DNA from 2 places in the Tepidiphilus sp. J10 genome. Region 2 is predicted to be linked to the other one. Evidence: riboswitches for the same ligand, from Rfam matches in the RefSeq annotation. Region 2 holds a riboswitch; the other holds the start of a gene.

Region 1 (4,414 bases), on a different contig from region 2:
TTTCGCGCCGGGATGGATCGTTACTTCGAGCGCCACGACGGCCAGGCGGTGACCTGCGAGGATTTCGTCGCGGCCATGGCCGAGGCGAATGGCGTCGACCTGACGCCGTTTTTGCGCTGGTACGAGCAGGCGGGGACGCCGCGGCTGGTGGTCGAGGAAGACTGGGACGGCGACGCTGGGCGCTACACGCTGCGCCTGCGGCAATTCACTCCGCCCACGCCGGGACAACCGGAGAAAGGGCCGGTGGTGCTGCCCATCCGCCTGGGCTTGCTTGGCGCAGATGGCCGCGACCTGCCGCTCGTGCTCGCCGACGAGCGCGATGCCGTACCCGCACCCGAAGCGCCGCCAGCCGGAGGGATGCGGCCGATCGCGCCGCGCGACACCGCGGTGGGGGCGAGGACCCGCCTCTTCACCCTGACCGGGGAGACGCTCGCGCTCGAATTCGTTGGTCTGCCGCCAGGGCCGAAGCCGTTGCCTTCGCTGCTGCGCGGGTTTTCGGCACCGGTGCGGCTGATGCTCGATGAGCCGGACGAGGCGCTGCGCCACCGCATGGCCTACGATTCGGACGCCTTCAACCGCTGGGATGCGGCGCAGAGCTGGGCGCAGCGCCAGGTGCTGCGGCTGGCGCGGGGTGAAGCCGAGACCCTGGACGAGGGGTTCGTCGCGTCCTGGAGGCAGCTCCTCGCCGACGAGTCGCTCGATGCGATGTTCCGCGTCAAGGCCGCGGCGCTTCCCAGCGAGCGCTGGTTGCTGGAGGCGATGACGCCGGCCGACCCGGTGCGCCTGCGTGCCGCCCTCGTGCGCGCCTCGCACGCGCTCGCCCGGGCTGGAGCCGAGCTGTGGCCCCGCTGGCGGGATTCCGGAGCCGCTCGTCCCTACCGCTACGATCCGCTGGAAGCCGGCCGGCGTGCGCTCGCCGCGTTTGCCTGGCGCATGGAGGCGCTGCTGGGTGAGGACGAACGCTGCTCGCGCGCGTTTGCCGCCGCGGACAATCTCACCGAGCGGCTGGCGGCACTCGATGCCGCGCTCACGCACCCGGACGAGGCCGTGGGCGAGGCGCTGCTCTCCGCCTTCGAGTCGCGTTATGCCGAAGACGATCTGGTGCTCGACAAGTGGTTCGCCCGCCAGGCGATGCGCTGGTCATGGCATGGTGCGCCGGGAAGGACGCTCGAGCGCGTGCGGCGGTTGGCGGATCATCGGGCGTTTCGCTGGACCAACCCCAACAAGGTCTACGCCCTGGTGCTCAACTTCTTCGCCAACAACCTCGCCGAAGCCTGCGCGGCCGGCGATCCGGCCTGGGCCTTCTGGCAGGAAGCGGTGCTGCGGCTCGATGCGACCAACCCCATCGTGGGATCGCGCCTTGCCCGTGCGCTCGAGCGCTGGCGGCGTTGGGCCGAACCGTATCGCGATTCCTTCGCGCCCGTGCTGGAGGCGACCCGCCGCCAGGTTCGTTCGGCCGAAGTGCGCGAGATCCTCGAGCGCATGGCCGACGAGGCGGTCGGGGCGCCTTGAGGTAGAATCGTCCCTCACGTTTCTGGTGCCGCGGCCGGGGTTCTCCCGGCGCGGTGAAACGGGAAAGCGGTGCGCCGGAGTGCTTCCGGCAAAGCCGCTGCTGCCCCCGCAACGGTAGGCGAGTGCGGGCGCGCCGAAACGCCACTGGGTTTCAGGCCTGGGAAGGCGGCGCGTCAAATCTCGCAAGCCCGGAGACCGGCCAGGAACGCAGGGCGCGGGCGAGGTGCTCGCCTGCGGTGGGCTTTCCATTTGGGCCGGCGGGGTGGCCGGCCGAGGGGAATCATGTGAATCGCTTCGTCAAATCTTTGGTGGCCGCGCTGCCGCCGAGCCTGCTTTTGTCGTCTTTTTCTTTCGAGGTCGGGGCGCAGGAAGCGCTGGAGCCGGTCGTCGTGACGGCCACGCGTCAGCAGACGCGGGTCTCCGAGATCCTCGCCGACGTCACGGTGATCGAGCGCGAGGAGATCGAGCGCGCGGGAAGCGAGACCATCATCGATCTGCTCGCGCGTCAACCCGGCATCCAGATGACGCGCAACGGGGGGCCGGGCAATGCCGCCAGCGTATACGTCCGTGGGGCTCGTCCCAATCAGACCAAGGTGCTGGTCGATGGCATCCCGATCAATTCGACCGATTCCAACGGCTCTGCATTGCGTTTCCTCTCGCTGGCCGACGTCGAGCGCATCGAGATCCTGCGCGGGCCCGCCGCGACGATGTATGGGGCGGATGCCATCGGCGGCGTGATCCAAATCTTCACCCGACGCGGTGCCCCAGGCCTGTCGGCCGAGGCGTTTGCCGGTTACGGTTCGTACGACACGGCGCAGGGCAGCGTCGGTCTGTCCGCAGGCAACGAACTCGTCCGCTTGCGGGCGGATTTCCAGCAAAGCCATAGCGGCGGCTTCTCCGCCATGAAAAACGCTTCCGGGCGCGACGCCGACGACGACGCCTACCGCAACCGCGGCGGCACCGCCTCGCTCGTGCTCACGCCGCTCGCCGGCCACGAGATGGGCTTCGTGCTGCGGCAAAACGACGGGCGGGTACATTATGACGAGAGTCCGCCCACCAGTGAAATCGATGCGTACGAAGATTTTCGCACGCAACAGTGGCAGGTCTATACGCGAAACGCATTTAATGAACATTGGACGAGTACGCTACGCATTGGCCACTCCCTGGATTGGCGTAAATACGTTTCCTCTTGGTCCAGCCGGATGCGAACCGAGAACGATCAATACGTCTGGCAGAACGATGTTCGCCTGCCTCTGGGGCGGGCCATGCTCGCGCTCGAGCGCTTCGAGCAAAAAGCGCCCCTCTTGGGCGGAATGCCCAGTGATGAATCGATCGCCATCAACTCGGCCGTGGCCGGGTGGAACGGCAACCACGGTCCGCACCGCTGGCATCTGAGCGGGCGGCGCGACGAGCATTCGACTTTTGGGGGCGAGAACTCCTATGCCGTGGCGTACGGCTATCAGATCACCCATGAATGGCGTGCGCACGCGAGCCTAGGGACAGCCTTCAAAGCGCCATCGCTCTATGAACTCTTCGACGTCTATTCGGGCAATGCCAGCTTGCAGCCGGAAAAGGCTCGTAACCGCGAAGTCGCACTCGCGTGGGAACGAGGAGGACATTCTGCCAGCCTCACGTATTTTCGTAATGAGGTGAGAAATCTGATCGACTGGGTAGCCACGGGCTCGTGGAGCGGACGCTACGTCAACGTTGGCAAAGCGCGCTTCGAAGGTGCCACGCTCGCCTATGAAGGGGCGACGGCGGGCTGGCAGTGGCGCACGAGCTACGACTGGCTGCTGGCCGTGGACGAAGTCAACGATACCCGCTTGACGCGGCGTGCTCGCCACAGTGCCACGGCGGCATTGTGGCGTACGGTGGGAGCCTTTGATTTCGGGGTGGAATGGCAAGGGGTGGGGCGTCGGCTCGAATCCCCTCACGCAGGAGGGGGTGAGCTCGGCGCCTACAGCCTCTTCAACCTCGTGGCGAGCCATCGTTTCGCGCCGGACTTGAAGCTGGAGGCGCGCATCGACAACCTCTTCGACAAGAATTACGAAAGCGTGCGAGGCTACAATACGCCCGGCTTGAGCGCCTTCGTGGGGTTGCGCTATACGCCGCGCTGAAGCGCGCGATTCAGATCTCGAGGTTGTCGATGAGCCGCGTGCTGCCCAGGCGCGCGGCGCCCAGCACGACGAGTTCCCGTTCGCCGGGCGCGGGGGGCTGCAAGTCGACGCGGCGGCGCACCGTGACGTAGTCCGGCTGCCAACCGTGGGCAGTGAGCTCGGCCATTGCTTCCTTTTCCAGCCGGGCATGGTCGGCGGCTCCGGCGCGCACCGCGTGGGCGATGCGAGTGAGGACGCGATAGAGGCGCGGCGCCTCGGCACGTTCGGCTTCTGAAAGATAGGTGTTGCGTGAGGAGAGTGCAAGACCATCAGGGGCGCGTACCGTCTCGCCCGCGACGATCGTCACCGGCAGGGCGAGCTGGCGCACCAGGTTGCGCAGCACCATGAGCTGCTGGTAATCCTTCTTGCCGAAGAGGGCGACTTCGGGCTGCACGATGCCGAAGAGCTTGGTGACCACGGTGGCTACACCGCGGAAATGCCCGGGGCGCACGGCGCCTTCGAGGATGTCGGTGTGCTCGGGCGGGGGCGTCACGGTGTAGGTCTGCGGTTCGGGATACATTTCCGCTTCGCTGGGGGCGAAGACGTGATGCACGCCCTCGGCGGCGAGCAGCTCCAGGTCGCGCGGCAGGGTGCGCGGATAGCGGTCGAAATCCTCGTTCGGACCGAATTGCAGGCGGTTGACGAAGATGCTCACCACCACCGTGTCGGCGAGCGTCTTCGCCTGACGCACCAGCGCGAGGTGCCCTTCGTGCAGGCAGCCCATGGTCGGCACCAGCGCCACGCGT
Region 2 (4,414 bases):
GTGGGCCGCAGCAGCGCGGTATTTGCAGCCGTCGCACTCCAGCATCCCCTCTCGCTCCCCGTTCGTCACCCGCGATTCCAGCAACGCCACGAGGCGCTCGTCGAAACCGAAATGACGCGCCAGCGCGAACGCCACCGTAGGATATTGCCGCCGCAGGCGCTCCACCTGCGCCCCGATGCGCTCGATCAGCACTCCGGTGAAGAGATACACGGGAACGATGGCGATCTGCATCATGCCGAGTTTCACCTGCCGCGCCACCACCGTCTCCAGACGCGGCCAGGTGATGCCGGTAAAGGCGAGATCGACCAGCTCGTGGTCATTGGCCTCGAACACCCAGCGCGCCATTTTCGCGAGTTCGGCGTTCCCTCCCGGATCCGACGAACCGCGTCCGAGCAAAATCACGCCCGTGGTAGCCGGATCGGGCACGTCCAGTTCCCGCAATGCCTCCTGCAGCCTCTGCTGGATGAGCGGGAAAAGCTCCGCTCCCATGCCCATGTGCCTGCGCGCCACGAAGTGCACCTGCGGGTGGCGCGCCCGCGCCCGCTCGATCGCCTCAGGCAGTTCCATCTTCACGTGCCCGGCCGCGTTGAGGATGAGCGGTACCACCACCACCTCGCGCGCGCCTGCCGCCGCCCGATCGAGCCCTTCGTCGAGCAGGATTTCGGCATGCTCGATGAAACACAGTTCGATGCGCCATTGTGGCCGCATCTGCCGCCAGCGCGCCACGAATTCCGCGGTCTCGACGTTTCCCGCCGCCTCGCGCGACCCGTGCGCCACCACCAGCACCGTGCGTTCGTTCATGTGTCGCATTCCTTCGTCTTTGCTTTGCGCCAGCGATGCGTAAAGGAAGGGTCGTAGAGCTTGCTGCGTGCCAAATCCGGCCACGACGCCGCCCCCAGCGTGGGGCCGACCACGATCATCGCCTGACTCACGATCCCCGCCTCGCGGCACGCCCGGCGCAATTCCCCCAGCGTGGTGCGCACGATGCGCTCCTCGTCCGCCCAGCTTGCCTTGTGCACCACCAGCACCGGCGATTCTTCCGCCCAACCGGCCGCGCGCAAACCCCGCTCGACCTCGGCGAGCCGCGTGATCGAGAGAAAGAGACAGATCGTGCTGCGGTGCGCCGCGAGGGACTCGAGCTCCTCACCCGGCGGCATGGGCGTACGCCCGGCCACCCGGGTGAGGATCACCGTCTGCGTCACTTCGGGCAAGGTCATCGATTCGCCCGCGGCCGCCATCGCCGCCATCGCCGAAGACACTCCCGGTACCACCTTCCAGGAAATGCCCGCCGCCGTGAGCGGCCGGGTGAGCTCGATGAGCGCCCCATAGAGCGTGGGGTCGCCCGTCTGCAGGCGCACCACCGTCTCGTGCGCCTTCGCCGCGGCCACCAGCCACTCGGTCATCTCCTCGAGCGTCATGTCTTTCGAATCGCAGATGAGGCAACCCGGCGGCGCGTAACGCGTCACGGCGGCATCCACCAACGACCCGGCGAAGAGCACGGCACCGGCACACTCGAGCAGCTTCTTGCCCTTGACGGTGAGGAGCTCCGGATCGCCGGGGCCGGCGCCGACGAACCATACCGTCCCCGGCATCAGGCCCGACCCATGAAGAGCCGCCGCTGCAACAGCAGGGATTCCCTCCCGCGATGCCAAGCCTTGGCCGCCGCGAGCACCGCCAGGTCGATGAGCGGCTCGACGAGCACCACCGCAAGGTAGGCCGCGCCGAACGAAGCCACCTGCGCGAGGTTTTCCGCGCCGACCCCCTGACCGTAGAGCGCCCAAAAAGCCACCCACGACACCACGCCCCCCTGGTAGGCGAGCGACAGGCGCAGCACGTCGCGATAACGCAGATCGACGTAAGGCGTGTGCGGCGCCACGATGCGCCGGGCCAAGAGCGCCGTGGCGAAGAGCGGTACGAGCAAAGTGGTCACGTTCATGCCGAACTGCGGCAGATCGGCGGGCGAGAAGAACATCCCTTGGGCGAGGAGCCCGCCGGCGAGCCCCAGAGCCGCTGCCGCAGGGCCGAAGAGCAGCAGCAGGGTGGACCCCAGGATGAGGTGGACCTCGGACACGCCCACCGGTCGATGGGGAAAGACCTCGAAGAAACAGAACACGAGGAAGGACGCCACGAGGGTGCGCAACGCGAGCGCCGCCACCCCGTCCTTTCTCACCACCTTGGCCGAGAGCAAGAGCGCCGCCCCCAGACTCGCGGCCGCGGTGGCATGACCCAACAAGAGTTTGGCGCCCGTGACGACGCCTGGTTCGATATGCATGACCCGTCTCCTTTGCGAAGGCTTCGCCAAGACGAGCCGCACGAGGAGAAAGGGCCTGCGGTGAGGGGAAGATAAAAGGAAACCGCCCCGGACCGTCAGCCAAACCCACACCCCGGGGCTCGCACCAACTACGCACTTCGGGCCGGTCTTCTGGCTCGCCGTCGTCCGGTCCGCGCGCCTTCCCATGCCGTTGAAGGCACAGTGGCCGATGCGCTTCCCGTCAGGCTCACAGCAGCGGGGGCTGCGCCGGAATGGCGGGGCGATGCCCGCTTCACCGGCTTCCCGTTTCACCCACTCGCAAGACGTCGGAGCGGGCACCCGAAGCAAAGGCAAGATACACCGCCGCCGCGTACGATGTCAACGCCATGGACTCCAGCCCTCCTTCCTGTGGATCGTGAAGAAACAAGCGCAAGTCCTTGAACGGATTTGTCTCATCCTGGGATTTTCACAAAATTATCCACAAGCCTGTCCCAATTCTGAGGCGAGTTTGTCTGCCATCTCCCGCCAGCCCGCCGACGGTGCACGGATACAAGGATTCTCCGGTAATCGTTTGTGGATCAATGGAAAATTTCCCCATCGGGTGAATTTCCTCCCCAAACCGCCCACTGCTCACTCCAGGGTTTTCCCAAAGTTTTCCCGCCGGGGAAACGTGCAGATGCCTTGGACGGTAAGAAGTTATCCACAGATTTGGAGGAAACATTGTTTACATGGTTTTTTGTTTACTTGATTTGGTTGTTAACCCCATTCTGTTTGGCCAAATCAACCATGAAGAAAGAAAGGTTTTTACTTCCTGCCAAAAACCATTTTTAAATTGATGTTTTTTTGTGACCGATACGCCACAGTGGACAAGGCGAAGGGAAACCGTGGGAAAGTTTGGGGAAAACTCCCCGTTTTTTCTGGATCCCGGAAAGCATTCGTCTACACCACACCGCTTGCAAACCCTTCGTTCCCCTCGTTCACCATCAAGAAAAATCCAACGAAATCATGGTTTTTACTAAGTTTTCCACAGAACCCCGTCGAGCATAGTAAACACTAGAAGTTTTTATAAAAGATCTGTGTACAACTACCGATCACGGCGTCCTCGCCCTGCCGTTTGCTGCCCCTTGCTCTCGTCGCCCCTTGCCCCTAGACTTCCCTGCAACCTCCAAGGGGACATCGTTATGCACTTCGAACACCGCCTTTTCTTTCCTCCGGAAGAAGCACTCGATGCCACCGCAGTCTGGCAAGGATTGGCGGCTCGCATCGAGCATCCGCAGGAATTCGTCCTGGGGATGACCGGCTGCGACATCCTGGAGCGAGGCCCGGCGCACGTGCTGCGCCGGCTGCACTTCGGCCCCGACAGCTACCGTGATCGCGTCGAGTGGGAAGAGGGAAAACGGCTGCGTTTCATCGTCGAACCCCAGGGAGGCCGGCCCGGCGGAACTCTGGAGATCTCGCTCGTCATCGAAGGCGAACGCCTGGGGCTGGATTTCCGCTACGACACCACCCTGGACGAGGCACTGCTCGCGCCCGATGGACGACCCGTGGCCGAATGGCTCGCCAAGGCCTACGCCGCGGCCGATGCCGACACCATGGCGCGCATCGTCGCGATCGCACGGAAGAAACGAGGGAAAGCATGATCGAATTCAAGAACCTGCGACTATACCGATGGGATGGAAAGGAAGGGCGAACCTACTGGAACGAGCTCTTCCTTCGTCGCCCCTTTCTGCCGGTGGGGCCGCAGAACGAAACGAGCGAGGGCTGGGCGCCGCCCTTCGGCGATGACGAGGCCATTGCGGACGTAGGAGGACACTGGCTGGCGCATTGGGTGCGCGAGGAGCGTCTCCTGCCGGCGAGCGTGGTCAAGGCCGAGGCCGAACAGCGCGCCGAGGCGATCGCCGACGAACGAGGCTACCCCCTGTCGCGCAAGGAACTGCGCGAGCTGCGTGAAGCCATTCGCGCCGAGTGGCTACCGCGCGCCTTCACCCGGCGTCGGCGCGTGCCGGTGTGGATCGACCCGCGCGAAGGGTGGTTCGCCGTCGATGCCGGCAGCCTTGCGCTCGCCGAACGGGTGATCGACACGCTGCGCGCCACCGCCGAGCGTTTTCCCTTGAAGCCCTGGCGCACCCGGCTCTCGCCCGCTTCGGCGATGGCCGACTGGCT

What was found. Region 2 has a riboswitch for cobalamin ahead of EPD81_RS03800 (energy-coupling factor ABC transporter permease). Riboswitches for the same ligand answer to the same signal wherever they lie in the genome.
Region 1: it holds a riboswitch for cobalamin, as region 2 does, so the genes downstream of both, EPD81_RS09695 (TonB-dependent receptor domain-containing protein) here and EPD81_RS03800 (energy-coupling factor ABC transporter permease) in region 2, are expected to answer to the same signal.

What each region holds. Positions count from the first base shown of each region.
Region 1 is NZ_SBHP01000009.1:7,389-11,802, forward strand. Features, by position in the region: gene pepN (aminopeptidase N) at 1-1,512, shown strand, start outside; cobalamin riboswitch at 1,519-1,731, shown strand; gene EPD81_RS09695 (TonB-dependent receptor domain-containing protein) at 1,797-3,629, shown strand; gene panC (pantoate--beta-alanine ligase) at 3,640-4,414, opposite strand, start outside.
Region 2 is NZ_SBHP01000001.1:769,591-774,004, reverse strand. Features, by position in the region: gene EPD81_RS03810 (sirohydrochlorin chelatase) at 1-801, opposite strand, end outside; gene cobM (precorrin-4 C(11)-methyltransferase) at 798-1,592, opposite strand; gene EPD81_RS03800 (energy-coupling factor ABC transporter permease) at 1,592-2,272, opposite strand; cobalamin riboswitch at 2,395-2,609, opposite strand; gene EPD81_RS03795 (AtaL-like protein) at 3,433-3,891, shown strand; partial or broken gene EPD81_RS03790 (recombination-associated protein RdgC) at 3,804-4,414, shown strand, end outside.